Regions from separate parts of the Cellulomonas shaoxiangyii genome, predicted to be linked through region 3. Evidence: riboswitches for the same ligand, from Rfam matches in the RefSeq annotation. Region 3 holds a riboswitch; each other region holds the start of a gene.

Region 1 (7,546 bases), 150 kb from region 3:
TCGTCGGCGGGGGAGTGGTAGTTCGGGTCGTAGGGGATGCCGGCGGTGCCGCCGAACAGGGCGACCTCCGCCTCCGTCTTCGAGCCGTCCGCCCCGGTGAACAGGCCGGACGCCGGCACGCCGTTGACGATGAACGCCTGGTAGTCCGACCGGCCGGAGAACTCGGTGTCGACCCACGGCTGGCCGATCCCGTCGAAGTACCCGGTCAGCACGTCCTCGGTCTCGGCCGACCCCGCGGGCACGGCGACGGGTGCGGGGTACGTCGACTCGTCCGCGTCGTAGACGCCGATGATGTAGTTCGGCGATCCGACCATGTCGAAGTTCAGGTACGTCGCGAGGCGGTCGAGCTCCCCCTCCTGCGTCGCGAGCTCCTCGACGTAGGCGGTCGACCCGATCAGCCCCAGCTCCTCCGCGCCCCACCACGCGAACCGGACGGTGTTGTTGAGGCGCTTCTCGCGCGCCAGCTGCACGGCGACCTCGAGGATCGCGGCCGACCCGGTGCCGTTGTCGTTGATGCCGGCGCCCTCCTCGACGCCGTCGAGGTGCGCGCCCAGCATGACGACGTTGTCGTCGCGGCCCGCGCGCGTCTCGGCGAGGACGTTGAAGCTCTCGACCTCCTCGCCGTGCAGGCGGGCGTCGAGCGTGACCTCCACCGGCCCGGCCTGCGCCGCCGCGACGATCGCCTGCCCGTCCGCGAGCGACAGCCCGACCACCGGCACCGCGACGACGCCCTCGGCGCCCAGCGTGCCGGCGAACAGCCCCTCGACGTTGTTGTGCACCACGACGCCCACCGCGCCGAGGCTCTCCGCCGCGAGCGCCTTCGCGGAGAACGGGCAGTCGCCGCGGCTGACGACCGCGATCGCGCCCGCCGGGTCGGCGTCGCCCCACGCCTCGGCGGTGCAGCCGAACGGGTCGTCCGGGATCGCGGCGGGGGCCGTCAGCCCGCCCTCGGGCGTGTTGACCGAGAACGCCATCTGGTCCACCTCGTACGCCGCGCCGCCGGTCACGGTGAGCGTCGCGGCGTCGACAACCTCGCGGTCGAACGTGAACGGGTCGCGCCACGTGCGGTAGCCGGCGCGGCGCAGCGTCCGCTCGACGTACTGCGCGCTCGCCTCGTAGCCGGGGGTGAGCGCGGCGCGGTTGCCGTCGTTGCGGTCCGCGATGCGCTGGAACGCGTCGAGGTGGCGCAGGACCGCGCGCGAGCTGACCTTCTGCGCGAAGCGCTCGGCGCTGCCGCCCTTGCCGTGGGCCGCCGCGGGTGGTGCCAGGAGTGCCGTCACCCCGAGCGTCAGCGCGACCGCGCCGGCGAGGGTGGTGGTGGGACGTCGAGCGGACACGAGGTGCCCCCTTCTCCACGGTGAGGGGCGCCGGCCGGTCGGCCGGGCCGCGATGGTCACGTCGCCCGCCCAACGTAGGCGCCGGAGGCCTGCGACGTCACCACCCTGGATGACTTCCGCGTTACGACTCTGTGACGCGGGCCGCTGCGGGCGCGTGCCGTGGACCGTCGGCGGGGCCGCGGCACCGCCGACGTAGCATCCCGAGCCGTGACCACCCCCATCGCCACGACCCACGCCGGCTCGCTGCCGCGCACCCCCGAGCTCATCGCCGCCAACGCCGCCCGCGCCGCCGGCGAGCAGCGCCCCGACTGGGACGAGTTCCTGCGCGACCAGGTCGTCGCGCTCGTGCAGCGCCAGGTCGACCTCGGCATCACCGTCCCCGGCGACGGCGAGTACGGCAAGGCCATGAGCAGCGCCCTCGACTTCGGTGCATGGTGGTCGTACTCGTTCCAGCGGACCGGCGGGCTCGAGCTCGACACGTCCATGGCGTGGGCGACCGAGCAGCACCTCTCGTCCCCCGGCGACCTGCGCACGACCGGCTTCCTGCACCGCCGCGACCAGCAGCGCTTCACCGAGGCCTACCGCGACCCGGCGTCCGGCGTCATGTCGGGCGAGGCGCCGACCGGCTTCCCCAAGGCCACCGGCCCGCTGACGTACACGGGCCAGGCGGCCATCGCCGCCGACGTCGCGAACCTGCGCACGGCCCTCGACGCCGCCGGGGTCTCCACCGGCTTCCTCACCTCCATCGCGCCCGGGTCGGCCGCGCGCCTCGCGAACGAGCACTACGCGACCGACCGCGAGTACCTGTTCGCGTGGGCCGACGTGCTGCGCGAGGAGTACGTCGCGATCCTCGACGCCGGCCTCGTGCTGCAGCTCGACGACCCGTCGATCGCCGAGAACTGGGACCAGATCGAGCCCGAGCCGTCCGTCGACGACTACCTCGCGTTCACCGCGCTGCGCGTCGAGGCGCTGAACCACGCGCTGCGCGACCTGCCCAAGGACCGCATCCGGTTCCACCTGTGCTGGGGCTCCTGGCACGGCCCGCACACCACCGACCTGCCCATGAGGGACATCGTCGGCACCATGCTCCAGGTGCACGCCGGCGCGTTCTCGTTCGAGGCCGCCAACGTGCGGCACGAGCACGAGTACCGCGTGTGGGACGACGTGACGCTGCCCGCGGGCGCCGTGATCCTGCCCGGCGTGGTGTCGCACGCGACGAACGTCGTCGAGCACCCCGAGCTCGTCGCCGAGCGGATCGAGCGGTTCGCGGCGCGCGTCGGGCCGGAGAACGTCGTCGCGTCGACCGACTGCGGGCTCGGCGGGCGCGTCCACCCGCAGATCGCGTGGGCGAAGCTCGAGGCGCTCACCGAGGGCGCCCGCATCGCCGGCGCCCGTCTCGGCTGACGCCACCGACCACCGCCCGCCCGGCGCCCGCGTGCGGCGCGGCGTCGGTGCGCGCAGGGTGGGGGCATGACGGCGGGGGCGACGGCATGAGCGGCGACGGGCACCACGAGCCCTGGGGCGACGAGCGGCGGACGCGGCAGCTCGCACGGGTGCTGGTCTGGCTCGGCGTCGTGGTCGTGCTCGGGGCCGTGTTCGGCATCGTGTTCGTGCTCGCGAGCTGACCCACGGGGGATGCCCCGGGGGACGGGCGTCGGCCCTGACCTGCGCACCGCGTGACGCACGCCGCGCACCCGTCACGTGCTGGGCGCCCGTCCAGCATGTGGCGGGTGCGTGCTTATACTCCGGACAGGTCCTGAGTTCCGGCGACAAGCTCTGGCTGGCCGGGCAGCAACCCTCCGACCGCGACGGGGTGCTCCAGATGACGACCGGGCCCTCCCCCGGAGGGCAAGTGCGGCCCCGGACCGGGGCGCTGGTGAGCGACTCGAGGAGCGTGCGCGATGTCCTGTTGTACCGGCTGGTGAGCGGCCTCCTCCGCTGAGCCACGGCGCCCCCGCGCCGTCGTCCCCACGGCCCCCCTGCGGCCGGTGCTCCGCCGTCCGCGGCGCGGGCGAGCCGCCGCGCGTCCTCCCCGAGGTCCCCATGAACGTCCGTCGTCCCCTCGTCCGCGGGCTCGTCGCCCTCACCGCCGCGACCCTCCTGCTGAGCGCCTGCACCACCACCGGCGACCCCGAGCCCGGTGGGACCGCCGCCGCCGGCGGCACGGTCCAGGAGGCGACCGTCGTCGTCGCCCAGGAGCTCAACACGATCGACCCGCCGCTCGCGATCGACTCCAACTCCGCGATCGTCGTCAACAACGTCTACGAGGGCCTGTACCGCCTCGACGAGGCCAACCAGCCCGTGCCCGCCGGCGCAGCCGACCTCCCGGAGGTCAGCGCGGACGGCCTGACGTACACCATCCCGCTCAACCCCGACGCGACGTGGTCCGACGGGACCCCCGTCACCGCGCACGACTACGTGTTCGCGTGGCAGCGGGCGGTCGGCCTCGACAACGCAGGCGAGAACCAGAAGTACTACGGGACGATCCTGAACGCCGACGCGATCATCGCCGGCGAGCAGGAGCCCGACCAGCTCGGCGTCGAGGCGACCGACGACCACACGCTCGTCGTGACGCTCGCGGCGCCCGTCGCGTACTTCCCCTCGATGCTGGCCGTCGTGCCGTTCTTCCCGGTCAGCGAGGCGTACGTGACCGAGCAGGGCGACGCGTTCGCGTCCGACTCCGAGCACGCGGTCTACAACGGCCCGTTCGTGCTCGCCGACTTCGCCGGCCCCGGCATCGGGACCGACTGGACGTACGAGCGCAACGACGAGTACTGGGACGCCGGGTCCGTGCGGCTCGACTCGATCGCGGTGCGGGTCGTCAAGGAGACGACCACCGCGGTCAACCTCTACAAGAGCGGCGAGGTCCACCAGGTCGCGATCGCGGGCGCCCAGGTCCAGGCCGAGCAGGCCGACCCCGGCTTCGTCGCCGACACGACCGCGACGTCGGCGTTCCTCGGCTACAACCACGCCGACCCGGTGCTCGCGGACCCGCGCGTGCGCGAGGCGATCTCGCTCGTCATCGACCGCGAGGCGCTGACGGCGAGCGTGCTGGCCGACGGCTCGACCCCCGCGACCGGCCTGGTCCCGCCGGGCCTGGCCACGAGCCCCGACGGCGAGGACTTCGCCGACGCCGCCGGTGACCTGCTCACGACCGACGTCGCCCGCGCGCAGGACCTGTGGGCCCAGGCGCGCGCCGACCTCGGCGTGAGCTCGCTCGCGATCGACCTGCAGACGTTCGAGTCCGACCGCACGCGCGCCGTCGCGGAGTACCTGCAGGGCGCGGTGCAGGAGAACCTGGAGGGCGTCACGCTGGCGGTCACCACCAACCCGGTGGCGAACTTCCTCGAGAAGACGGGCTCGGGCGCCTTCGGCGCGTACCTCGTCACGTGGGGCGCGGACTACGCCGACCCGTCCAGCCAGCTCGGCCTGGTCCGGTCGGACGCCGGCACCAACTGGGGCGGGTACGCCAACCCCGAGTTCGACGCCGCCCTCGAGGCCGCGCAGGTCACGCACGCGACCGACGCCGCCGCACGCTTCGACGACCTGCTGCACGCGCAGGAGGTCCTCGTCGCCGACCAGGGCGTCACGCCGATCTACTTCCAGAGCTCGACGCTGCTGCGCTCGCCGGACCTCAAGGGCGTGGTGTTCCACACCGCCGGGCCGGCGTTCGAGTACAAGTCGGCGTACCTGGAGGACTGAGTCACGACGGGCTCAGCGCCGCGGCCAGCGCCGCGACCGCGACGAGCCCGGCCCCGGCGAGCACCCAGGGGGACCACCCCCGCGGCTGCCGCACCCGGCGCACCTGCCCGGGTGCGGCGGCCGGACCGGGCCGGCGTCCGCGCAGGACGCCGAGCTGGCCGGACGCCCCGATGGTCCGCACGGCGCCGACGAGCAGGAGCAGCAGACCCACGATGAACGCGACGTCCGACACGGCCCTCACGCGGCACCGCCGCGCGCCCGGGAGGTCGTCGTGAACCTGGCGAGGTACGTGGGCGGGCGCCTGGTGTACATGGCGCTCACGCTGTGGGTCGTCGTCACCGTGACGTTCTTCCTCATGCACCTGCTGCCCGGGTCGCCCTACGTCGACCTGCACAAGCTCACGCCCGAGCAGATCGCCATCCTCGACGCGCGGGCGGGTCTGGACCGACCGCTCCTGGAACAGTACGTGCTCTACGTGCGCAACCTCCTGACCGGTGACCTGGGCGTCTCCTTCCAGTTCAAGAACCAGCCGGTCACCGCGCTGCTCGCGGGGCGGATCGGCCCGTCCGTCCAGCTCGGGCTGCAGGCGCTCGTGGTCGGGACCGTCCTCGGCGTCGTCCTCGGCGTGGTCGCGGCCGTGCGGCGCGGGACGTGGCTCGACGGCGGGTCGACCGTGCTCGCCGTGATCGGCCGCTCGGTGCCCAGCTTCGTGCTGGCCGCGGTGCTGCAGTACGTGCTCGCGCTGCGGCTCGGGCTGTTCCCGATCGCCGGCTGGCGCGACCTGTCCTCGACCGTGCTGCCGACGCTCGCGCTCGCGATGGCGCCGCTCGCGGACTCCGCCCGGTTCGTGCGCACCGAGATGGTGGAGGTGCTCGCGTCCGACCAGGCCGAGCTGGCGCGCGCGAAGGGCCTCGGGCCGTGGCAGGTCGCGTGGCGGCACGGCGTGCGCAACAGCGTCGTCCCGCTCATCACGCTGCTCGGGCCGATGTCCGTCGCGCTGCTCACCGGCTCGCTCGTGGTGGAGAACATCTTCGCGGTCCCCGGCATCGGCGAGCAGTTCGTCAAGTCGGTGCTGGCGAACGACTACCCGACGATCATGGCGGTGACCATCCTGTACTCGGCCCTCCTGCTCGTGGTCGTGCTCGTCGTCGACGTGCTCTACAGCCTCGTCGACCCGCGCATCCGGCTCGGCGGGGAGGTGCGGCGATGACCGCGCCCGCGCTGCCGCCGGAGGCGTTCGCGCCGGTCCCGCGCCCCGACGGCGAGGCCGGTGCGCCGCGCCCCGACGCGCCGCACGCCCCCGCGCGCTCGCACGACGCCTGGCACCGGCTGCGGCGTCGGCCCGCCGCGCTCGTCTCGCTCGCGCTGCTCGTCGTGGTCGCCGCGGTCGCGGTGCTCGCGATCTGGTTCACGCCGCACGACCCGACGCTGCAGGACGTCACGCGCGTCAACCTGCCGCCGCGCCTGCCGGGCGTCGACGTGGCCGGGCTCGACGGCACCGCGGTCGTCGGTGGCGAGCGCGTCGACCGGTACGCGCAGGCCGGGGTCCCCGCCGACGTGCACCACCTGCTGGGCACCGACGGCTTCGGCCGGGACCTGCTGTCGCGGCTGCTCGTCGGCGTGCGCGTCTCCCTGACGATCGCGCTCGTCGCCGGTCTGCTGGACCTGACGATCGGCGTCGCGTGGGGTCTGGTGTCCGGGCTCGGGGGACGGGCCGTCGACGGCGTGCTGCAGCGCGTGCTCGAGGTGCTGTCCGGCATCCCGACGCTCGTCGTGCTCGTCCTCATGCTCACCGTGCTGGAGCCCGGCCTGGTGACCATCGTGCTGGCCATGGCCGTCACGGGTTGGATCCCGATGGCGCGCCTCGTGCGCGCGCAGGCGCTGCGGCTGCGCGAGCAGGAGTTCGTGCTGGCCGCGCGCGTGCTCGGCGCCGGCCGCGTGCGGCTCGCCCTGCGCCACGTGCTGCCCGGGTCGGTCGGCCTGATCGTCGTGCAGACGATGTTCACGATCCCGACCGCGATCTTCTTCGAGGCGTTCCTCAGCTTCATCGGCCTGGGCCTGCGCCCGCCGACCGCGTCGCTCGGCACGCTGCTCGACACCGGCTTCGAGACGTTCACGTTCCTGCCACACCAGATGCTCGCCCCCGCCGTGACCCTCTCGGTCCTCATGATCGCGTTCAACCTGCTGGCCGACGGCCTGCGAGACGCGTTCGACCCGCGGGGGGTGACCCTCCGGTGAGCGCCGCACCGGTCCTCGAGGTCGACGACCTGCACGTCTCGTTCGCGACCCGCGCGGGGCGCGTGCAGGCGGTCCGCGGGGTGTCGCTCACGCTGCACGCGGGCGAGGTGCTCGCGGTGGTGGGCGAGTCCGGCTCCGGCAAGTCCGTCACGGCGCGCGCCGTGACGGGGCTGCTGCCCGCCAACGGGCGCGTCGACGCGGGCTCCGTGCGGTACCGCGGGCAGGACCTCGTGCGCGCCGACGAGCGGGCGCTGCGGCGCGTGCGCGGC
Region 2 (7,546 bases), 140 kb from region 3:
CACGGGCATGCTCGGGTCGAAGACGACCACGTTCGGGCCGAGGTCCGGCGCGGGGGAGCCGCCGCGCGGCGGGCCGGCCGCGGCGGACGAGGCGACGGCGCCGGCCGCGACGGTCAGCGCGGCGACGGCGGCGAGCGTGCGGGTGCGGCGGCGGTGCCGGTGGGGTCGTCGCCCGGGGGCGGGCGGGGTGTGCAGGTCCATGCGCGGTGCCTCTCCGTTGAGATCCGACTCGGACATCCGGAGCAGACCACATTCGACGGGCAATTAGTAAGGGGTCCGTGCAATTCGGTCGGCGCCGGTGTGCGGGCCGGTGCCCGCAGGGTCGGCGGGTGGGCTGTCGGCGGGGCGGGTTAGCCTGGCGCGACCCCAACCGGAGGAGGCTGTCCGTGGTGCTCATCGGCGCACACGTGCGGGGCGACGACCCGGTCGCCGCCGCCCACGAGGTCGACGCGCAGGCGGTGCAGATCTTCCTGGCCGACCCGCAGGGCTGGAAGAAGCCGGTGCGCCGCGAGGACGCCGACGCGCTGATCGAGTCCGGCCTCGGCATCTACGCGCACGCGCCGTACCTGGTCAACGTCGCCTCGACGAACAACCGCATCCGCATCCCGAGCCGCAACATGATCGCCCAGCACGCCGCGGCGGCCGCCGACCTGGGCGCGCGTGGGCTGATCGTGCACGGCGGGCACGTCGGCGACGGCGACGACATCGCCGTCGGCATCGACAACTGGCGCAAGACGTTCGCGCGCGCCCAGTACCCCGTGCGCGTGCTCGTCGAGAACACCGCCGGCGGCGAGAACGCCTGCGCCCGCACCCTCGACCGCTGGGCGATGCTGTGGGACGCGATCGGTGAGTACGAGGTCGGCGTCTGCCTCGACACGTGCCACGCGTGGGCCGCCGGCGAGGACCTCGAGACGATCGTCGAGCGGCTCACCGCCATCACCGGCCGCATCGACCTCGTGCACGCCAACAGCTCGCGCGACGAGCACGGGTCGAGCCGCGACCGGCACGCCAACTTCGCCACCGGCACCATCCCGCCCGAGCTCATCGCGCACGTCGTGCGGGAGGCGGGCTGCGACGTCGTCGTCGAGACGCCGGGGGAGCGGCAGGCCGAGGACGTGGCGTTCCTCAGGGCGGCGCTCGCGGGCTGAGGGGCTTCCGGGGGTGCGCTCGGGGCTCTAGCGTCGGGGGCACATGCCTACCGACCACCGTTCCCGCATCGTCGCGTGGGACCGTCAGCTCCGCGACGTCCACGCCCGCCTCCGTGACAGCCTGCAGATCGCGCGCGACGCGATCGACGACGACGCCGCGTCCGGTGATCGCCTCACGTCCGACCTCCGGCTCTTCTGCACCGGCTTCTGCGCCGCCCTCGACGGCCACCACCGCAGCGAGGACGCGGCGATGTTCCCCGACCTCGTGGCGCTCGACCCATCGCTCGCCGACGTCGTCGCCCAGCTGGTGCGCGACCACAGCGTGCTCGCGCAGCTGCTCGGCTCCCTGCAGGAGGCCGTCGAGGCGGGCCACGACGCGGCTGCCCTGCACCGCCACCTCGACGGCATCGAGGCGATCATGGAGACGCACTTCCGGTACGAGGAGAAGCGCCTGCTCGAGCCGCTCGCGAGGCTGACGAGCGACCGGCCGCCGCGCGAGATGCTGGGCCCGCTGGCATGAGCCGTGCGGCGCTCGTCGCAGCGCACGCGACGAACGCCGCACGTGCCCCGGCCGGCAGCCGTCAGGCCGGCGGGGGCAGGACCACCTCGTAGCCCGCGCGGTTCAGGGCCTCGACGTGGTCCATGCCGCCCTCGAACGAGCCCGGCAGGTCGCCCGGCCGCATCCACCCGTCCGCGTCCGACCCGAAGATCTGCGTGACCTGGTACCCGTCCCGCTGCTCCGCGAGCACCACCACGTGCTCGTAGCCGCCGCTGCGCGTCCGCATCGGCGGGTCGAGGCGGTACAGCGACGCCGTGTGCGGGAACAGCGCGACGAGCGTCGGGTCGAGCGGCAGGGTGCGGACCAGGAACGCGTACCGCAGCCCCGTCGGGCGGACGACCCCCTCGACGCACGGGCTTGCGACCGCGTCGGTGGCGACGCTGAGGTACCGGCTGCCCACGCGCACGACGCCGCCGTCGTGCAGGCAGACCGTCGGGTCCGCGGCCGCCGCGTGCTCCGCGAACGGCGCCGGGTCGTGCGTCCACCACCGGGCGGGCACGCCGTCGTGGCGGGTCACCTGCACGACGCCGCCGTCGACGCCCGCGACGCGGTACGTCTCGCCCTCCGCGGACACCGCCGCGCTGACGCGGCGCGCCACCGGCGCGTGACCGGGCTCCTGGCCGACGCAGCCCGTCCGCGGCGTGCCGAGCGGGGACTCGATGTCGAAGGGTGTAGCCATGTCTCCTCCTGGGGAGGTCGAGCGTCTTCCCGCGCCGGGCGGCACGGGCGGATCTTCCTCCGGGGGCACCGTGCGCTCGCGCGGTTGCCAGTCGGCCGGCTGGAGGGCTTGAGGCCGAGCTTCGTGATCGGTGCCGACTGTAGGGGCGGGGTGCGACAAGTGCCGTACGCGCCATCCACAGGGTGGGCGGGGCTGGCGTCGAGCACGTCGGGAACCGGTACTTTCCGGGCATGCTTCGACGACGGCGTAGTGCGCTCGTGGCCGCCTTGACGCCCGTGATGCTCGGGGCGCTGGTCGCCGGGTGCACGGGACAGGGGTCGCCGCCCGCGCCGACGTCCTCCGGAACAGCGTCCTCCGACACGCCGTCACCGACCCCCGCGCCGACCGCCGCACCGACACCGACGGCGGACCTGAGCGTCCCTCCTGCTCGGCCCGACGCCATGGCGACGCCGAGCGCCGATGGGGCAGCTGCGGCGGCGTCGTACTTCATCTCGCTCTACCCGTACGCGTACGCGACGGGGGACACGGCCGAGTGGGCCACCATGTCGGGGGCGCAGTGTGCGTTCTGCACCCGTACCCGCGACGGGGTCAGCCGCGTGCACGATGGCGACGGCCGCGTGACCGGTGGCGCGATCGACATCCACGAGGCGCGCGGTACAGAGCTTGATGCGGGTCGTTGGTACTCGGCCAAGGTGATCGCTACGGAGGCCCCCTCGACTGAGACGGACGCCAGCGGGTCGCGGGTCTCGGCCTCCGAGGGCGGCAGGTATGCGTTTGAGGTCGCGTTGACCTACGCCAGTGACGGCTGGACGGTCGACGCCGTGGACGTGAACCCGGCCGACGCGGGATGACCGCTTGGCTTCCGGCCGTCGCGGTCCTGCTCGTCGTCTCCGCGACCACACTGCCAGGGCGCGGCGTCGATGCCGAGGTGCCTGAGGACGACTCTGCGGCGGTGCGGATCTCGGCCGCTCGCTCGGAGCAGCTCGCTCACGCCAACAGCACCGTGCCGGCGGGACAGAGGTTGGTCGAGTACGTGCGGGCGCCGTTGTGCCGGGAAGTGGCGGCGACGTGGACCATGGGAGCGCCTGGCGGCGGGTGTCCGCCCGGAGCCGACACGGCGGGCGCCCTCGACGCCTGCGAGGGCGACACGATCGTGCAGCCGATGTGGCGGCGGGAGCGCGCCACTCCTGCGTCGCCGTGGGGTCAGTGGCAGCAGATCGACAGTGGCGGCTGCGGTGCCGACATCCTGCCCGTGCTCACGGCGGAGGACTTCCGGCGCCTCCCCATCCCCGCCCCGGTCCTCAACGTCCAACCCGCCGCGGACTGGGTGCTGGTGAACATGGAGACGATCGTCTACACCGACCCCTCCCCGGTGACCCTGACCACCGACCTCCTGGGTTACCAGGTCACGGTCGAGGCGACCCCCACCCGCTACACCTACGACTTCGGCGACGGCTCGACACCCCTGGTCACGACCGACCCCGGCTCCCCGTACCCGGCGTTCGACACGTTCCACGTCTACCGCGCGCTGGGTACCCGCACGATCACCCTGACCACCGAGTGGTCCGGCCGCTACCAGGTCGCCGGCTCCCCGGCCTGGCGCGACGTCGACGGCACCGCCCAGACCACCGCCACCAGCGCCCCGTTCGACGTCGTCGAACGCACCAGCAAGCTCGTCGCCGAGCTGTGCACCGCCGTCCCCACACCCGAGGACTGCTGAGGCAAACCCGAGAAGTCCTGCGCCGTCGTGTCGCACCGATGAGCCGCCGCGGGCGGGCACGTCGGTGGTGAGCGGTCGGCGCGTGCTGCCATCGGGTCACGTGCGGCGCCTCCGACCTCCCCGTGAGCCGCCCACAGACCACGATCAGGGCGAGCCCGTCCACGACCGCCCGGAGGTGTCGTCCGGCGTCCCGGCGCGACGACGAGGCTCCTCCGCATGCCTGCTACGACACCTCCTCCGTCCTCCCGCCACCGTCTCCGGGCCGTTCGTCGCGCCGTGTGTCAGCGCGCGGCCCTTGCGCCCGTGCTCGTGCTGGTTGCCGCGCTCGGCGCCTGCGCGCCCGGTGGCGCCGAACCCGACGCCTCGCCGGCTCCACGCCCCGCTCCGAACGCCGCGGCGAGCCCCACCCCGGACGCCGGTCCGTCGCGGGTGGGTGGCGCGCCCAGCGCAGCGCCGCCGACACCCGACGCCCCGGCGTCCTCCGGGACGGTCACCGTCGCCGGCGTCCCCGGTTCCGCGCCCCCGCCGGCGGCGGGCATGGAGGACCCCGGCCAGTACGGCGCCATGGCCTCGGTCGTCCACCTCTTCGCCCTCGCCGACCACGCCATGACCGCCCTCGAGCCCGAGCCGCTGCTCGCCCTGTGCGCCCCGGAGGTCGCCTTCTGCGGGCAGATCGCACGGCAGGTCGACGAGGTGACCGCGGCCGACGGCGCCGAGACCCTGATGCTCAGCACGCAGGTCGACCACGACATGCTCGTCGGGCAGGACGTCGACGCGAGCTGGGTCGTCGAGGTCGACACGGAGATGCTCGGGACGCGTTCCTGGGTGGACCCCGCGAGCGGGCAGTGGCAGGTCCAGGTGGAGGACCCGGTCCGGCAGACCTTGCGGGTGCGGCTGCGGCACGACGGCGCGTCGTGGAGCGTCCTCGAGGTCGGGGTGCCGTGAGGCTAGACCGACGCCACCCACAGGCCGTCGCGTGCGCGGGTCATCGCGACGTACATCTCGCGCAGGCGGTACTCGCGGCGTTCCCGGTCGACCTCGTCGAGCTGCTCCGGCTTCTCGGTGAACCAGGAGGCGCGCACGTCGACCACGAGCACCTGCTTGAACTCCAGCCCCTTCGCCCGCTTGATGGTGCCGACCTTGACCGCGTCCACCGGGACGCCGTCGTACTTCTCGAGGTTCACGACCGGGACGCCGGCGGCCGTGAGTGCCGCCGTCGCGTCGTCCACCCCGCGGCGCGAGAGCGACAGGACGCCGACGTCGCCGTAGCCGGTGCCGACCTGCCGGACGGCCTCCTGCACGCGAGTGACCATGCGGCGGGCGCGGTCGGCCTGGTTCGCACAGCGCACGTACACCGGTTTGGGCCCGCGGCGGGGCACCTGCGTCGGGCGGTCGCCGCGGGCCGTGGCGCCCTCGATGTCGGCGAACTCGTCGTCCGCGACCAGCATCGACGCGAACTGCAGGATCTCCGCGGTGTTGCGGTAGTTGATGTCGAGGACCGTGCCGCGGCCGGCCACCGAGACGCCGGCCTCGGCGAGCGTGAACCCGCCGGGGTAGATCGTCTGCTGGCCGTCGCCGACGAGGGTGAGGCCGTCGGGAGCGTCGCCGACGAGCGCGTGCAGCATGCGCAGCATCACGCACGACAGGTCCTGCGCCTCGTCGACGATCACCGCGGTGTACGGCTCGGCGGGCGGCTGACGGCGCAGCTCGGCCTCGGCGAGCGCGATCTGGTCCGCGAAGTCGTGCACGCCGCGCACGCGCAGCTCGGCGTCGTACGCCTGGTACAGGTCCCACACCACGCGGCGCTGCTGCGGGCCGAGGCGGTGCCGTCGCCCGAGGCGTGGCAGGTCCGCGTACTGCTCCCACTGCGTCAGGCCACGGCCCTTGATGACGTAGCGGACCTCGTCGTGCCAGTAGTCCTGCTCGTGGCGGTCGGTGTCGATGATGCTGCCGCCCGCGACCCGGCCCCACGCGCTGGTCCACGCCGCGGTGATCTGCCTGCCGTCGATGCGGTGCTGCACGCCGCGCTCGTCGAGGATGCGCTTGGCCGTCTCGTGCACGCCCGCGAACTCGACGCGGTCCACGACGTCCGGCGCCAGGCGGGTCAACAGCTGGCGCAGCACGTCCGGCAGCGTCCGGATGTACGTCGTGACCAGCACCCTGCCCTGCCGCGTGCGCGCCAGGTACGCCGCGCGGTGCAGGCCGACGACCGTCTTGCCGGTGCCCGCCGCGCCGCGGATCCGCGACGGACCGTTGAACGAGCGCCGCACCACGCGCGCCTGCGCGGGGTGCAGGAACGCCATCCAGTCCTCGACCGGCGCCGCCATGAGGCCGTCGAGCAGCGCCGCCTGGACCGTCGCGTCGTCGAGCAGGGGCTCGATGGTGAACGTGCCCGGGTCGTCCGGGACGGGCGGCGCCACGGGCGCGTCGTCCGCTGCGTGCCGCTGGGCCGGGATGGCCACGACGGCGGTCGACGGCGCGGGCAGGACCGGTTCGGGCAGCGTGGTGCTGACGGGGGCCGGTGCACCGACCTGCCGGAACCAGCTCAGCGCGCGCGTGAGGACCACGTCGACCTGCGTCGGGGACAGCCGCTGACCGTGCCGCGCCACGAGCTGCAGGACGTCCCGCTCACCGACCACGCGCACCGGGCCGACGTGCTCGTCGACGCCCGACCGGCCCGCGAGCACCGCCACGGCGTGCACCTCGCCGGGCGCCAGCCCGACCTCGGCCAGCTCGCCCTCCGTGCGGTACGCCAGGTCGGCGAGGGCCATCAGCTCGTCGGTGACGTCGGCGTCGCCGCGGTGGATGCGGTCACCGACGATCGACACCTCCGCCCAGGCCTTGGTGTCGACGACGAACACGCCACCCGGGCCGATCACCACCATGTCGACCTGCGCCCGCCGGCTCCCCGGCCACTGCCGGTCCGCGAGCAGGTGGTACCCGGCTGCGGCCAGCGGCGCGAGGGCGCGCGCCGTGCGCTGCTCCGTCGCCGACGCGAGGCCGTAGCTCGCCGCGGTCCGGCGGGCGTCCGCCGCTGCCTTCTCGTGCGCGGTCGCGAGCAGCAGCTGACGCTGCGCCTCGTTCGCCGCGGAGTCTCCTGCGGGCATGTGGAAGTCCTCCCTGCTCGCCGCTCCATCGGCCCGGCGGGGGCGCAGCATGAGCCGGGGCCGGGCGAACCACCCGATCACCCACGACGCGCCGTCGGCGCTGGCGCACTCGCGCGCCGTACCGGCTCACCCGGGCGAGGTTCCTGGCTCCCTCGGGCGAGGCGACCGGCTCACCCGGGCGAGGCGACCGGCTCACCCCGGGCGAGGTGCCCGGCTCCCTCGGGCGAGGCCGCCCCGGTCAGTCGGCGTCGGGCGTCGTGGGCGGGGTCTCGGTGGCAGCGGAGACGGGCGTGGTCGGCGGTGCGACGGCGCCGGCCGCAGCGCCCGCGGCAC
Region 3 (7,546 bases):
GCGCGACGGGTCGGCGCCGCTCGCGCGGACCGCGGGGGTGTCGCGCAGGTCCAGCCACGCGAAGTAGGTGGCCTCCGGGGCGCGCCACCGGGCCGACGGCAGCCGCTCGGCGAGCGTCGTCGCGACGGTCGCCACGTTGCCGCGCAGCACGGCGAGCACCTCGTCGAGCCACGGCCCGCCCGTGCGGAACGCCGCCTGGTGCGCGACCGAGCCGAGGTGGCTGACGCCGTGGCCCACGATCTCCGGGATGCGCGCGAGGTCGGCCGCCGCCGGCCCCGGCACCGCGACGGCGGCCTTGAGGCCCGCGAGGTGGAACCCCTTGGACGCCGAGTGCAGCGCCACCGCGTCGGGGATCACGGTCGTCGTCGGGACGAACGGCGCGTCGCCGACGACGAGCGGCGCGTGGATCTCGTCCGCGACGACGCGCACGCCGTGCCGGGCCGCGAGCTCGCCGACGGCGGCCAGCTCCGCGCGCGAGTGCAGCGTGCCCGTCGGGTTGTGCGGGTGGCACAGCAGGTAGACGGTGGCGTCCGCGAAGGCGCGGTCGAGGGCGTCGAGGTCGAGCCGCCCGTCGGCGCCCAGCGGCGCGTCGACGACGCGGCGACCGGCGTGCTGCAGGAACGGCCGGAACGGCGGGTAGACCGGCGGGTTGATGACGACGCCGTCGCCCTGCGCGGTGAGCACGCGCACGACCTCGACGATCCCCTGCATCACGTCCGGCACCTGCCGGGCCGCCGCGACCGGGACGTCCCAGCCGTACCGCTCGGCCGCGAAGCCGGCGAACGCCTCCGCGTAGCCGTTCCCCACCTCGTAGCCGGTGTCGCCGGCGGCCATCGCGTCCGCGACCGCGCGCACGACCGCCTCCGGCAGCCGCACGTCCATCTCGGCCACGAACGCCGGCAGCACGTCGGCCGGGTACGTCGCCCACTTGGCCGACCCGCGCGTGCGGAGCTCCTCGAGCGGGACGTCGAAGGGGGTTCCCATGCGCCGACGCTAGCCCCGCGTGGCGGGTCGCGGGGCCGGTCCCGACGAGTTCGGCGGCCCGCGCCGGTCGGTAGTGGCACGACCGACCGAGGACGGCAGGAGGCGCACGATGCGACTGACGGTGCACGAGTTCATGACGCTCGACGGCGTGGTGCAGGGCCCGGGAGCACCCGACGAGGACCCGCGCGACGGGTTCACCGCCGGCGGGTGGGTGGTGCCGTTCGCGGACGACCCGGTGTTCGGCGAGGTCGTCGGCGACTGGTTCGGCCGGACCGACGAGCTCCTGTTCGGGCGCACGACCTGGGAGCTGATGCGCGCGTACTGGCCGCAGGTGACCGGCGACGACAACCCGGCGGCGGTGCAGCTCAACGGGCGGCCCAAGCACGTGGTCACGTCGAGCGCGCTGGGCGGGGACTGGGCCGGGTCGGTGCGGCTCGAGGGCGACGTGTTGGAGGCGGTGACGGCGCTGAAGGAGCGCGACGGCGGCGAGCTGCAGGTGCACGGGTGCGCGCGGCTCGCGGCGACGCTGCACGCGGCGGGGCTGGTGGACGAGTACCGGCTGCTCGTCGCGCCCGTGACGGTCGGGCACGGACGCCGCCTCTTCGGCACGGACGCCGTGCCGCGCGGGTACGACGTCGTCGACCACCGGTCGAGCGCGCGCGGCCTGACGTACCTGGCGCTCACGCCGCGGCCCTACGAGGTCGCGGCCGCGGCGGTCGTCGACGGCCGGGACGTCGTCGTGCCGGTCTGACGCCGTCCGGCCCGCACCGACGACGGCGCCCGCCCCCGGTGCGGGGACGGGCGCCGTCGTCGTGCGTCCGCGGTGGTGGGCGCACCCCGGACGCGCGTCGCCGGGCCGGCGCGAGCGGACGCCGGCCCGGGCCGTCAGAGCGTCGCGCGGACCGTGCGCGTCGCCGCGACCAGGTGCTCGAGCGAGGGGGTGACCTCCTCGTAGCGGCGGGTCTTGAGGCCGCAGTCCGGGTTGACCCACAGCTGGTCGACGTCGATGGTGCGGACGGCCTCGCTGAGCAGCTCGGTGACCTCCGCCTCGCCCGGCACGCGCGGGGAGTGGATGTCGTAGACGCCCGGGCCGACGGCGCGCGGGTAGCCCGCCGCGGCGATGTCCCCGAGGATCTCCATCTTCGAGCGCGCCGCCTCGATGCTCGTCACGTCCGCGTCCAGGCCGTCGATCGCGTCCATGATCTGCCCGAACTCCGAGTAGCACAGGTGCGTGTGGATCTGCGTCTCGGGGCGCACGCCGGCGGTCGAGAGCCGGAACGAGCGCACCGACCAGTCGAGGTACGCCGCGTGGTCCTTCTCGCGCAGCGGCAGCAGCTCGCGCAGCGCCGGCTCGTCCACCTGGACGATGCCGATGCCGGCGGCCTCGAGGTCCGCGATCTCGTCGCGCAGCGCGAGGGCCACCTGGTTCGCGGTGTCGCCGAGCGGCTGGTCGTCGCGGACGAACGACCAGGCGAGGATCGTCACCGGGCCCGTGAGCATGCCCTTGACGGGCTTCTCCGTCAGGGACTGCGTGTACGTCGACCACGCCACGGTGATCGGCGCGGGCCGCGAGACGTCGCCCCACAGGATCGACGGGCGCGTGCAGCGCGAGCCGTACGACTGCACCCAGCCGTTGCGCGTGACGGCGAACCCGTCGAGGTTCTCCGCGAAGTACTGCACCATGTCGTTGCGCTCGGGCTCGCCGTGCACCAGCACGTCCAGCCCGATCCGCTCCTGCAGCTCGACGACGCGGCGGATCTCCGCCTTCATCTCGTCCTCGTACTGCTCGGCCGTGAGCTCGCCCTTGCCGAACGCCGCGCGGGCCCTGCGGATGTCCGGCGTCTGCGGGAACGAGCCGATCGTCGTGGTCGGCAGCGCGGGCAGCCGGAGGCGTGCGGCCTGGGCGCTCTTGCGCTCGGCGAACGGGCCGCGGCGGAACTGCTCGTCCGTGAGGCCGGCGGCGCGCTCACGCACCTCGGGCCGCACGACGCCCGGGGCGCTCGCGCGGCTGCGCACGGCGTCGGACGCGGCGAGCAGCTGCTCGTGCACGGCCTCCCGCCCCTCGGTGAGGCCCTCGGCGAGCACGGCGACCTCGCGGACCTTCTCGTCGGCGAACGCGAGCCAGGACGCGAGCGTCGCGTCGAGCGCCGGCTCGTCCTCGACGGTGTGCGGGACGTGGAACAGCGACGTCGACGTGCCCACCGTGACCGCGCGCGCCGCCAGGGTCTCGAGCCGCTCGAGCACGGCCAGCTTCGCGTCGAGGTCGGCGCGCCAGATGTTGTGGCCGTCGACGACGCCCCCGACGACCGTCTTGCCCGCCAGGCCGCCCACGACGACGGTCGGCGCCTCGCCCCGGACCAGGTCGATCGCGATGCCGTCCACGTCCGTCGCGGCGAGCACCGGCAGCGCGGGGCCCAGGTCGCCGTAGGGCGCGGCGACGAGGATCGCGGGGCGGTCGGGACGCGCGAGCTCGGTGGCCAGCGCGCGGTAGGCGCGGGTCGTCGCCTCGTGGAGCGCCTCGGCGGGCACGCCCACGGAGTCGGACACGAGCGCCGGCTCGTCGAGCTGCACCCACGTCGCACCGGCCGCCGCCAGCTCGGTGAGCAGGCGTGCGTAGACGGGCAGCAGGTCGTCGAGGCGGTCGAGCGGGTGGAAGCCCGCGGGCGCGTCCTCGCTCGGCTTGGACAGCGCGAGGAACGTGACCGGGCCGACCACGACGGGACGCGTGAGCACGCCGTCCGCGAGGCCCTCGGCGAACTCCGCCACCGGCCGGTCGCTGGCGTAGCGGAACGCCGTGCCCGGGCCGATCTCGGGGACGAGGTAGTGGTAGTTCGTGTCGAACCACTTCGTCATCTCGAGCGGGAGGTCGTCGCCGCGGCCGCGGGCGACGGTCGAGTAGCCGGCGAGGTCGAGGCGGCCGTCGGCGTCCTGCAGGTCCGCGAAGCGCGCGGGGACCGCGCCGACGAGCGCGGCGGCGTCGAGCACGTGGTCGTAGAACGAGAACGCGCTCGGGATCGCCGGGGCGTCCGTCGCGAGGCCGAGCTCGGCGAGGCGCGTGCGGGTGCGCCGGCGCAGGTCGGCGGCCACGGCCTCGACCTCGTCCGCGGAGGTGCGGCCGGCCCAGAAGGCCTCGAGCGCCTTCTTCAGCTCGCGGCGCGGCCCGATGCGCGGGTAGCCCAGCACGGAGCCGGCGGGGAACGCCGGGGCGGCGGTCGGGGTGACGGTGGTGCTCATGACGGGATACCTCGCGGTGTGGTGGTGGGCACGGCGGCGGGGTCGCCGGCGGGCTCGGGGGACGTCGTAGGACGGGTGGGCGCGGCGCGGTCCGCCGGGGCACGGCCGGGTGCCGGGGGGCCGCCGCGCAGGTCGGCGCCCTCGAGCAGGTCGAGGGCTGCCTCGTGCCTGTTGAACGTGTAGACGTGCACGCCCGGCGCACCGCCGTCGAGCACGCCGTTGACCAGGTCGACGCTCGCGCGGATGCCGCGCCGGTGGCGCTCGGCGGGGTCGTCGACCGAGCCGAGCAGGTCGAGGAGGGTGCGCGGGACGGGCACCCCGGTGAGCTCCTGCACGCGCTCGAGACGCGCCGGGTCGGTGGTCGGGATGATGCCCGGCACGATCGGGATGGTGACCCCCGCGCGCCGCGCCTCGGCGACCAGGCCGAGGTACGCCTCCGCGTCGAAGAAGACCTGCGTGATGGCGAAGTCGGCACCGGCCTCCTGCTTCGCGAGCAGCGCCTGCACGTCCTGCTCGCGCGTGCCGCCGGTGGCGTGGTTGCCACGCGGGAACGCGGCGACGGCCACCGACAGCGGCCGCACGCGCGCCCGGACCGCCTGTGCGGGGCTGCCCGCGCAGCGCCGCCGCTCGATCTCGCGCAGCAGCGCGACGAGCCCGGCCGCCGTGTCGACGCCGTCCGGGTGCGGCTGCCAGTCCGTCTGCCCCGCGGGCGGGTCGCCGCGCAGCGCGAGGAACGAGCGCACGCCCTCGTCGAGGAACTCCTCGACGATCGTGGCGACCTCCTCGCGCGACGTCCCCACGCAGGTCAGGTGGGCGATCGGGTTCAGCGTCGTCTCGCGCAGCAGGCGCGTCACGAGCGCGCGCGTCGTCTCCCGCGTGCGGCCGGAGGCGCCGTAGGTGACGGACACGAAGTCCGGCTCGGCGGCCTCGAGCTCGCGCACGGTCCGCCACAGGCGGGGCGCCGCGTCGAGGTCCCGCGGGGGGAACAGCTCGAAGGACACCGTCGGCCGGTCCAGCGCGGCGGCCGGCTCGCTCCGCCGGCGGGCGGTGCGCGGCGGGGCCTCGACCGCCGCCGCGGGTGGCCGGGTCCCGGTCACGGCGGTCATCGGGCGGTCCCGGCCGAGGTGCGGCCGGGAGGGGCTGCGCCGGCGTCCCCGGCCGGCGCGGGGCCGTCCGAGGGGTCGGCGGCGTGGGTGGGCACGCTCATCGTCACTCCATCGTTCCTGGCGGAAGCACCCACACCCTCAACGTGGAGGGGGGTTGCTGCGGCGTCGCTGAGCCAGGTCTCTCGGCCGCTCTGGATGGTCGAGGGGAGCGTATCCAGCGTGACCGGATGGCGGACAGAGGTGACCGTTGGGTGAGACGACCGGTTCCGCGGTGCGGTCGTGCGCCTGGGACGACGGGCGGGTGCGCCGGGGAGCGGGGTCCGGGGTCGGGGGTGGTGTCAGCGCTCGCGGCGGTGCAGCGACTGCGCCCGCTGGTCGCGCGGATGGCGCGGCCGCGGTACGCCGTACCAGGCGGTGGGCGAGCCGGCGGGCACCGACAGGAGGCCGTCCTGCACGGCCTCGAGGACGCCCGGGTCGGGCGTCGCGCACGACTGCCACGCGTCCTGAGCGGCGCGCACGGCGTCGTGCCGCCCCTGGCCGTCCCGCTGCTCCGCCATGCCCGGCACCCTAGTGCGCGCCGCGCGTCCGGGTGAGCCGTCCGGGCGCGGTGTCACCCCGCCGGAGCAGCGTCGTGGCCCGGGGCCGTCCCGTCCGCCGCGGTCCGGTCCCCGCCGCCCGACCGCGCCCGGGAGGCCACCACCGGGCACGTCGCGAGGTGGTCGTCGACGACGCCGCACGCCTGCATCGCGGCGTAGGCGGTGGTCGGGCCGACGAACCGGAAGCCGAGCGCGCGCAGCTCACGCGCGAGCGCGGCCGACTCCGGGGTCCGGCCCGGCACGTCCGTCCACGTCGTGGCGCGGGGGCGCGGGCCGGTGGGCGCGTGCGACCACAGCACCTCGTCCAGCGTGCGGCCCGCCGCGTGCAGCGCGAGCGTCGCGCGCGCGTTCGCGACCGTCGCCTCGATCTTGGCCCGGTTCCGCACGATCGCCGCGTCGGCGAGCAGGCGCGCGACGTCGGACTCGTCGAACCGTGCGACCACCTCGGGGTCGAACCCGGCGAAGGCCGCGCGGAAGGCGGGCCGCTTGCGCAGGATCGTGATCCAGGCCAGCCCGGACTGGAACGCCTCGAGGGCGAGGCGCTCGTACAGCGCGTGCTCGTCGTGCACCGGGACGCCCCACTCGTCGTCGTGGTAGGCGGCGTACAGGGGGTCGCCGTCGCCGAAGCAGCGGCCGGCGACGAGGGGCCGGTCGGCGTGCGCGGCGGTCGGGGCGTCCGGCGTCGGTGGCGTCATGCCGGGATCCTGCCTGGCGCCGGTGACGTCGTCGACGCGCGTCCTGGCGCCCGGTGCGCGCCGGCGCGACGCCGCGGGCTGAGGGCGGCTCGGTGCCCGCCGCCGCGCGTCACGGCCGTGCGGACCGGGCGACGAGCGCCGCGATCCCGTCGAGGATCATCGTGGTGCCGAAGTCGAGCCCAGCGCGGTCGGTCGGCTCGGCGGTCGGCTCGCCGGCCGGCCGGTCGAACGCGCCGCCCGCCACGGCCCGCGCGAGGGCCGGGTGCTCGTCGGGCGACACCAGCCGGGCGATCAGGGCGTCGGGGTCGCCCTGCCCACCCCCGGCGGCGGCCACCTGTCGCTGCCGTGCGGTGTAGGCGCTCTCGAGGCGCGCCCAGTCCAGCTGGTGGCTCGCGAGCACGCCGACCGCCTCGACCTTGTGGGCCTCGGGCACCTGCGTGTCCTCCAGGCACGCGAGCATCGCGTCCATCCACGCGAGCCGGTTCGGGCCCAGCGCGAACAGCACGGCGGGCAGGTCCGCGAACCACGGGTGGGCGGCGAGGGTGGGTCGCTGAGCCTCGAGGAGGGTCTCGAGGCGCGCCCGCCAGTCGCCCGCCTCGGGCCCGACGGGCGTCGGCGGCCCGGCAGCCCGGTCGACCATGAGCATGAGCAGCTCGTCCTTGCTGCGCACGTGCCGGTAGAGCGACATCGTGGTGAAGCCGAGCGACTGCGCGACCCGCGCCATCGACACGGCCTCGAGCCCCTCGGCGTCCGCCAGTGCGACGCCGGCGTCCGCGATCCCGTCGAGCGACAGGCTCGGCCGCGGTCCGCGCCGCCCGGGTGCGGGGCGTCGCCACAGGACGGCGACGTCGGGAGGCAGGCCCGCGGGCTCGCCCGGCGGTGCGGGCGCGACGGGGCTCTCGCCCGCCGGGCCCTCGGCGCGCCGGTCGGG
Region 4 (7,546 bases), 510 kb from region 3:
GCGTGTGCGGGCAGAACATGGTCGGCCGGTGAGCGACGCGCGCGAGGTCGTGCTGCCCGCCGTCCCCGGGCTCGGCGGGCTGTACGGCCGCGGGGCGGCCGGGGCGGCACGGCTGGCGCTGCGCGGTGGTGGCTCGCGGCGGGTGCAGCGGCCCCTGCCGGACGTCGTCGACGCCGTCGACGGCGTGCGCGTCGACGCGGCGCACCTGACGGCCTACCAGCGGCTGCTCGGCGAGCCCGGCACGGACGCGCTGCCCGCCGGGTACGTGCACGTGCTGGCCTTCCCGGTCGCGACGGCGCTCATGGTCCGCGACGACTTCCCGCTCCCGCTGCTCGGGATGGTGCACCTGGCCAACCGGGTCGAGCAGCGGCGGCCGCTGGTGCTCGGGGACGTGCTGCGCGTCCGGGCCCACGCCGAGGCGATGCGACCGCACCCGCGCGGGACGCAGGTGGACCTCGTCGTGGAGGTCGCGACGGATGCGGCGTCGGATCGTGCGGACGGCGTCGCGTGGCGTGGCGTCTCGACGTACCTCGCACCCGGGCTGCGTCTCGCGGACGCCGTCGACGAGCCCGCCGCCGAGCGGACGGCGTTCGCGCCGCCGGCCCCCACGGGCACGTGGCGGCTCGACGGGGACACGGGCCGCCGGTACGGCGCGGTGTCGGGCGACCGCAACCCGATCCACCTGTCCGCGCTCACCGCCCGGCCGTTCGGGTTCCCGCGGGCGATCGCGCACGGCATGTACACGGCGTCGCGGCTGCTCGCGGACGTGGGAGCGGCACGCGGCGACGCGTTCGTGTGGTCGGTCGAGTTCGTGAAGCCGGTCCTGCTGCCCGGAACCGTGGCGGTCAGCACGCGCCCCGCCGACGGCGGCGGCTACGACCTCGCCGCATGGCACGCCCGCACGGGCAAGCCCCACGTCCTCGGCTCGATCCACCCCCTCCCCTGACCCTCCCTCCCCCATCCCCCGCTCGAACCCGGAGTTCCTGACCACCTCGGCCCCGCCGTGATCAGCAACTCCGGGTTCGCCGACGCGACCGGGGGTGAGGTCACGAAACCGGAGATCCTCGGCCCCGACGTGGTCAGGAACTCCGGTTTCGGCGGCGCGACCGGGGTGACGTGACGGTGTGAGCGGTCGCGTGCGGGGCGCCCGGGGGTGCCGCCGACGAATCGGGCCGTTCTCGGGCAGGGCGGGCTCACCCTGTGCCCCGGCCCGCGCACCGCCCTACGGTGGCGGGGACGCCCGTCGTCCGACGCCGCACCCGGCCACGGCGGGCCGCGAGGAGGCACCGTGAGCAGCACCCGGCAGATGGTCGAGGCCTACCCCGGCGACCCGTTCGCCCCCGTCGACGAGCTCGTCGCGTGCATCGAGGCGTGCCTCGCGTGCGCCCAGGCGTGCACCGCGTGCGCCGACGCCTGCCTGGGCGAGGAGCACGTCGCGGACCTGCGTGCGTGCATCCGGTCGGACGCGGACTGCGCCGACGTCTGCACCGCCACCGCGGCGGTGCTCAGCCGGCAGACCGAGCCCGACCTGCGCGTCGTCGCCGCGCTGCTCGAGGCGTGCGCCGTCGCGTGCGGGCAGTGCGCCGCCGAGTGCGAGCAGCACGTCGGCATGCACGAGCACTGCCGCGTGTGCGCGGAGGCGTGCCGGCGGTGCGAGGCGGCGTGCCGCGCGCTGCTCGCGTCCATGGCCTGACCTCCATGGCCTGATCGCCGGTCGCGGGACCGTCCGCTGTCGGCGCCGCGTGGCACGCTCGACCCGTGGACGCGACCGCCGACGACCTGCTGCTCGACGCCGACCTCGACGACCTGACCTTCGCCGGGCTCGACCTGTCCGGCCGCGACGCGTCGGGCGCCCGCTTCCTCGAGTGCGTCCTGACCGACTGCCGCGCGGACGGCCTGCGCCTCGACGGCGCGCGTCTGCTCGACACCGCGTGGACGGCGGTGCAGGCGGGCGAGCTCCGCGCCCGGTCCTCGTCGTGGCGGGACACGACGCTCACCGACGTGCGGCTCGGCGCGCTCGCGGCGTCCGGCGGCGAGTGGCTCCGCGTGCGCGTCGTGGGCGGGAAGATCGACTACCTCGACCTGCGCGGCGCGACGGTCGAGGAGGTGCGGCTGGAGCGCGTCACCGTCGGGGACCTCGACCTGGCGGGCGCGCGCGTCAAGCGGCTCACGGTCGTCGACTGCGACGTGCGACGGCTCGACGTCGGCAACGCCCGCCTCACGGACGTCGACCTGCGCGGCGCGCGGCTGCGGGAGGCGGTCGACGGCGTCGGCGGCCTCGCGGGCGCGACCGTCACGTCGGACCAGCTGCTCGACCTCGCGCCGCTGCTCGCGGCGCACCTCGGGATCCGCATCGGCTGACGTCGCCGCACGCGGCTCCCGGATCGCCGGCGTCGGCGGCCGTCAGGCGCCGGGGACCGTCGGCCCGGCCCGCTCACCACCCCGCGAGGCGCAGCACCTCCGCGGCGACGTCCTGCGGGGTGCGGCCGTCGGTCGCCACGCGGTGCACGTCGGCGCCCGCCTGCGCCTCCAGCCGCCTCGCGGCGGCGTCCGACCGCTGCGCGTGGGCGGTCAGCGACGCCCCGTGCTCGCGGCGGCCGAGCCGCTCGTGCGCGGTCGCGTCGTCCGCCGTGAGCAGCACCGACGTCACGTGCGGCCGGTCACCGACGGCCGCGGCGAGCACGTCGGCCTCGAGGACGCTGACCGTGTTGGTGACGACCAGCCGCCGGTGCCCGAGCGCGCGGTAGCGGCGCCACACGTCGGCGAGGTTCGCGGCGGCGACGCCGTGCTCCCACGGCGCCGGGTGCGCCAGGTCGAGCGCGTCGCCCTCGACGACCGCGTGCGGCACGTCCCGCGCCGTGAGCAGGTCGTGCACCGCCGACGCGACCGTCGTCTTGCCGACGCCCGCGCGGCCGCCGACGAGCAGCAGGTGCGTGCGGTCGTCCGGCACGTGGGCCCCGGCGAGCCGGGCGAGCAGGCGCCCCCGCACGGCCGGCCACTCGTCGGCCAGGACGGAGAAGTACAGCGACGCACCGCGCGTGCCGTCGGGGCGCAGGCGGTGGTCCCGCAGCCGCCCCTCGGGCACGGCCCCGAGCTTCGTCACGGCCGCGACCGAGCGGTGGTTGCGCTCGTCGACGCGGTACGCGACGCGCGCGACGCCCCACCCCTCGAACGCGTGCGCCATCAGCAGCAGCTTGCAGGCCGGGTTCACGTGCGTACCCCACACGGCCGGGGCGTACCAGGTGTGGCCGACCTCGAGCCGGCCCGCGGTGAGGTCGACGTCGTAGAACGAGGTCGACCCGACGACGCCGCCGGTGGCGTCCTCGAGCACCGCGAAGGCGTACCGGCCCGGTGCGGCGAGCGCCGTCGCGACGACGCGGGCCATGTCCGCGACCGTGCGCGGTGTCGGCGAGCTCATCCCGCGCCACACCGCGTCGTCGGTGCAGGCGAGGAGGTCGGCCGCGTGCTCGGCACGCAGCGGGACGAGGCGGACGCCGTGGCCGGTCAGGACGAGGTCGTGCTCCACGGCGGCAGCGTGCCACGGGCGCCGCCGCGCACTCGGCGGCGTCTCAGGCGGCAGGCCCTAGCGTGGCGGCACCACCGACGACGGAGGACGCATGACGCACTGGTCGATCGCCCTGCGGGACGTGCCCGCTCCTGACCACGCCGACGCGGTGATCGTCACGCTGCCGCCCGGCGCGCCGACAGACCCGGCGGTGTGGGCGCGCGAGATCTTCTCGCTCGCGACGATGCCGCGCTGGGTGCTCGCGGCCCTCGCGCTGCGGCAGGCGCTCGTGCCGGTGCTGCGCATCCCGCCCGCACCGCGCGCCGCGTTCGCCGTCGACGAGGTGGTCGGCGGCGAGGCGCTCGTCGCGCACGACGACGTCCACCTCGACTTCCGTTGCGGGGTCGCGGTGGACGCCGACGCACGCCTGGTGCGGGTGACAACGACCGTGCGCCTGCACGGGTGGCGCGGGCGGGTCTACTTCGCGCCCGTCCGGCTGCTGCACCCGGTGGTCGTCACCGCGATGCTGCGCCGGGCGCGGCGGCGGCTCTCGCGCTGACGACCGGCCCGGCGGCAGCCCTCACGCTGACGACCAGCCGGGTGGCAGCGACGTCGGTGCCCGCTCAGTCGTCGACGGCGGGCCCGCACGCGGCGGCCGCCGTCGCGGCGAGGTGGTCCAGCCCGCGCACCTCGACGAGCGGGCGCGTGTCGTCGACGACCGACCAGCAGCCGTCGACGACCTCGTACGCCGCCTGCGCACCACGGGCGACCAGGGCGGCGACGGCCGCGACGAGCCGGTCGACGTGCTCGGCGGTGGTCCCGACGCCGATCGACGCGCGGATCGCACCCTGCGAGGCGCCGAGGTGCGCGAGCAGGGGGTGGGCGCAGAAGCGGCCGTCGCGCACGCCGATGCCGTGCTCGGCGGACAGGTACGCCGCGACCAGCCCGGGGTTGAGGTCGGCGACCGTGAACGTGACCACGCCGACCGGGTCCGGCGAGTCGGGCCAGATGCGGGCGACGCGCACGCCCTCGATGCCCGTGAGCCCGTCGACGAGCCGCGCGCGCAGCTCCTGCTCGTGCGCCTCGAGCGCACCCGTGGGCAGCTCGGCGAGCGTCTCGCAGGCCTGCGCCAGCGCGATCGCGCCGATGACGTTGGGCGAGCCCGCCTCGTGGCGTGCGGGCGCGGGCTGCCACAGCGTCCGGTCGGGGCGCACGTCGCGCACCGCGCCGCCGCCGGCGAGGTACGGAGTGCCGGTGTCGAGCCAGTCGCGCCGCCCGACGAGCGCGCCGGCGCCGTACGGCGCGTACGTCTTGTGGCCGGAGAACGCGACGTAGTCGACGCCGGTGGCGGCGAGCGAGAAGCCGCGGTGCGGGACGAGCTGTGCGCCGTCGACCGCGACGCGCGTGCCGGCGGCGTGCGCCAGCGTGACGACCTCCTCCAGCGGCAGGGCCTCACCCGTCACGTTGGACGCGCCCGTGATCGTGAGCAGCGCGTACGGACGCCGGGCGAGCTCGTCGCGCAGCGCGGCGAGGGTCGCGGCGACCGTCGGCCGCAGCGTCAGGACGGTGGCCGTGCGGGTCTCCCCCGCGTGCGTCCCGGTGCACCGCTGGACCCACGGCAGCAGGTTGGCGTGGTGCTCGACGTCGAGGACGAGCACCCGCCCGCCGTCGGGCACGACGCCCGCGAGCAGGTTCAGGCTGTCGGTCGTGTTGCGCGTGACGACGCAGACGTCGTCCTCGCGCGCCCCGACGAACCGCGCGACCGCCTGGCGCGACGCCTCGAACAGGGCGGTGGAGACCTGCGAGAGGTAGCCCGCACCGCGGTGCACCGACGCGTACAGCGGCAGCACCTCGGCGACGCGCGCGGCGACCGACTCGAGCGCGGGCGCGCTCGCGGCGCAGTCGAGGTTGGCGTAGGTGCGGCTCGTGCCGCCGACCAGCGGGACCGTGGTGGACGCGCCCACCACGGGGAGCAGGGGACCGCGGCCGACGGCGGGGCGGGGCGCCGCCGCGGCGGACGGGGACGCGGTGCCCGACGCCTCGTCGGCACACGCGAAGAGCTCGGTGACGGTCGTCATGGCAGCCTCCTGGACCCGGGGACCCGGAAGGGAGGTCCCGCGCTTGCCGGCACCGGACGGCGCGCGGCCAGGTCGTCACCCGGGGCACCCCACCGCGGAGGAGGGTTGCCGGCCAGCGAGCCGGGGCTTCGCGCTGGCGCTCATGACCTGGCACGAGGATCCGCGCGCCCTCCGGCGGGTGTCAACGTGGGGGCACGGATCGTCTCTCGTTTTGAGACGTTGCTGCCCGTCAGTCCGTGGTCGACGTAGATCCGGTCGGCATCGACGCCGAGGCTCCGAAGCGCGTCCCGCTGGGCGGTCGCATCCTGCGATCTCGTCGAGACCCGGGCATAGCCGATCAGCAGTCCGCTCGTGCCCTCGCTGTCCGGTACAGCTCCCCCTGACCGGGCCTTTTCGGGGGCGGGTCTTTCGGGGACAGTGTCCTGCGCGGCGCTGTGGTCCACGAGCGGCCCATCGCGACTGTCCCGTTGAGCAATCCCCAAACGGGGCGCCAATACCCCTCGTCTCGCATGAGCACACGAGTGACCCAGCTCGCTCCGCCCAGGGGCGTCGAGTCTGCGACGCGGTACGCGCCACCCAACATCACTCCCCCGCGACGGACCTCCTGGGGCCGTTACGAGGCGCGCGCGTTCTTGCGCCGTCCGGTCGATGGCTCATATCTGCAGCACCCGCGGCTGCCACACATGGGTCACATGCGCCGAGACCGACGATGAGAGGAACGCTCATGACCCCGAAGACCCGCCCCGACCAGGCCCGATCGTCGATGACGGCGACTGCTGGCGTTGTCCGTCCTGCAACCGGACCTTCGGAGCCATCCGCCGGCGGCGCTGATGGACGCGCGCGCCAACTCACGGCTGGCGGCGCGCTAGGGCCGTACCAGCCCGATGTTGGCGTCGACTCCCCGATACTCACGGCATGGGTGGTATCGCTGAGGACGTGCGTCCCCCGTTGGCACGGCTGGCCGAGAGGGTGGTCCTGCAAGAACGCGACGCCTACGGGAAGTTGTTCGCCGCTGCTTCGGCGGCAGCGGAGGGCGCAGGGTCCGGGCTGTGGGCCGTCGACCAACAGCGTGCCGCGGGCATTGATGGTGCGGTGGCAGCGTTATCTTGGGCGAGCGATCACGTACAGCGTTGGAGCTTCTCTGTGCGTGACCACGCGGACACGCTCTTACTCCTGCTGCGTCATCAGAAGCTGCTGCCGGTGCCGGCATGGACGGTGAGCCGCGCCATCATGGAAGCGGTGCTTCAGACCTGCTGGTTGCTCGACGCCGAGGCGTCGTCCGAGACTCGGATTGCCCGGGCTGCAAGCATTCTACCGGCGGTGCTCAACGAATCGATTGTCTTACTCGAGCGGTTTGGCAGCAGCGTGGTGGACGAACTTGAAGAGAAGCGGCAGGCGCGCGCAGACCTCGAGTGCGTCTTGACCCAAGACGGGTTCCGGGTTGAGCGCGCGACGGACAAGCATGGGCAAGTCACGGACGCCATCGGTCGGGTTTGGTTCGCGGGCCAGTCAGCCTCGACACGGAACAACATCACCCAGCTAGCGGCGAAGTACGTGCCGGATGACCCGTGGCTCTATGGACTATTCTCCGGGGCTGCCCACGCCAAGCCTTGGCTGCTCATGGGGCTCAGCGACGACGTCGACGAAGCGATACGTTCCCTCGTGCTGCCGCTGCTGCCGATCAGTGATGCGTATAGCCGGGCCCTGTGCGGGTACTTCGACCTGGACGCTGAGCCGTACGTCCGGGCCCGACGTACTCGTCTGGTGGCGATGGTCGAGCGCGGCTCGTCGGTTCGAACTATCGATCGGTCCATCGAAGAGTCAGCATTTGGGACAAAGATGAGCGGTCTGCGGTACTACGAGCTCGGGCGCACCGAGAAGAGGTGATCCCCCGTCAAGGCAGCTCGTCGGGCACCGAACGAAATCGGGTCGTGCGTGACCGGCCACCGCGCCGGATTCGGCC

What was found. A riboswitch is a leader RNA that binds a small molecule or an ion and turns the genes downstream of it on or off. The one in region 3 is predicted to bind S-adenosylmethionine.
Region 1: linked by a shared signal. The riboswitch ahead of E5225_RS01170 (peptide ABC transporter substrate-binding protein) and the one ahead of E5225_RS00470 (methylenetetrahydrofolate reductase) in region 3 are both predicted to bind S-adenosylmethionine.
Region 2: linked by a shared signal. The riboswitch ahead of E5225_RS01100 (hypothetical protein) and the one ahead of E5225_RS00470 (methylenetetrahydrofolate reductase) in region 3 are both predicted to bind S-adenosylmethionine.
Region 4: linked by a shared signal. The riboswitch ahead of E5225_RS02755 (aminotransferase class V-fold PLP-dependent enzyme) and the one ahead of E5225_RS00470 (methylenetetrahydrofolate reductase) in region 3 are both predicted to bind S-adenosylmethionine.

Annotation. Positions count from the first base shown of each region.
Region 1 is NZ_CP039291.1:244,798-252,343, forward strand. It holds gene E5225_RS01160 (M20/M25/M40 family metallo-hydrolase) at 1-1,337, opposite strand, end outside; gene E5225_RS01165 (cobalamin-independent methionine synthase II family protein) at 1,545-2,741, shown strand; gene E5225_RS18100 (hypothetical protein) at 2,828-2,962, shown strand; SAM riboswitch class IV at 3,090-3,198, shown strand; gene E5225_RS01170 (peptide ABC transporter substrate-binding protein) at 3,381-5,039, shown strand; gene E5225_RS01175 (hypothetical protein) at 5,041-5,280, opposite strand; gene E5225_RS01180 (ABC transporter permease) at 5,311-6,249, shown strand; gene E5225_RS01185 (ABC transporter permease) at 6,246-7,277, shown strand; gene E5225_RS01190 (ABC transporter ATP-binding protein) at 7,274-7,546, shown strand, end outside.
Region 2 is NZ_CP039291.1:231,253-238,798, forward strand. It holds gene E5225_RS01085 (pectate lyase family protein) at 1-201, opposite strand, end outside; gene E5225_RS01090 (deoxyribonuclease IV) at 387-1,148, shown strand; gene E5225_RS01095 (hemerythrin domain-containing protein) at 1,192-1,668, shown strand; gene E5225_RS01100 (hypothetical protein) at 1,730-2,386, opposite strand; SAM riboswitch class IV at 2,403-2,515, opposite strand; gene E5225_RS01105 (DUF6318 family protein) at 2,665-3,237, shown strand; gene E5225_RS01110 (hypothetical protein) at 3,462-4,106, shown strand; gene E5225_RS01115 (hypothetical protein) at 4,644-5,051, shown strand; gene E5225_RS01120 (nuclease-related domain-containing DEAD/DEAH box helicase) at 5,054-7,213, opposite strand; gene E5225_RS01125 (MFS transporter) at 7,452-7,546, opposite strand, start outside.
Region 3 is NZ_CP039291.1:95,722-103,267, forward strand. It holds gene E5225_RS00455 (MalY/PatB family protein) at 1-984, opposite strand, end outside; gene E5225_RS00460 (dihydrofolate reductase family protein) at 1,094-1,735, shown strand; gene metE (5-methyltetrahydropteroyltriglutamate--homocysteine S-methyltransferase) at 1,870-4,218, opposite strand; gene E5225_RS00470 (methylenetetrahydrofolate reductase) at 4,215-5,324, opposite strand; SAM riboswitch class I at 5,419-5,526, opposite strand; gene E5225_RS00475 (hypothetical protein) at 5,663-5,881, opposite strand; gene E5225_RS00480 (DNA-3-methyladenine glycosylase I) at 5,935-6,615, opposite strand; gene E5225_RS00485 (TetR/AcrR family transcriptional regulator) at 6,725-7,546, opposite strand, start outside.
Region 4 is NZ_CP039291.1:608,766-616,311, reverse strand. It holds gene E5225_RS02785 (3-oxoacyl-ACP reductase) at 1-32, shown strand, start outside; gene E5225_RS02780 (MaoC/PaaZ C-terminal domain-containing protein) at 29-946, shown strand; gene E5225_RS02775 (four-helix bundle copper-binding protein) at 1,307-1,693, shown strand; gene E5225_RS02770 (pentapeptide repeat-containing protein) at 1,759-2,361, shown strand; gene E5225_RS18190 (GNAT family N-acetyltransferase) at 2,435-3,526, opposite strand; gene E5225_RS02760 (DUF2867 domain-containing protein) at 3,618-4,064, shown strand; gene E5225_RS02755 (aminotransferase class V-fold PLP-dependent enzyme) at 4,129-5,583, opposite strand; SAM riboswitch class IV at 5,618-5,731, opposite strand; partial or broken gene E5225_RS02750 (recombinase family protein) at 5,778-5,927, opposite strand; gene E5225_RS02745 (hypothetical protein) at 6,499-7,470, shown strand.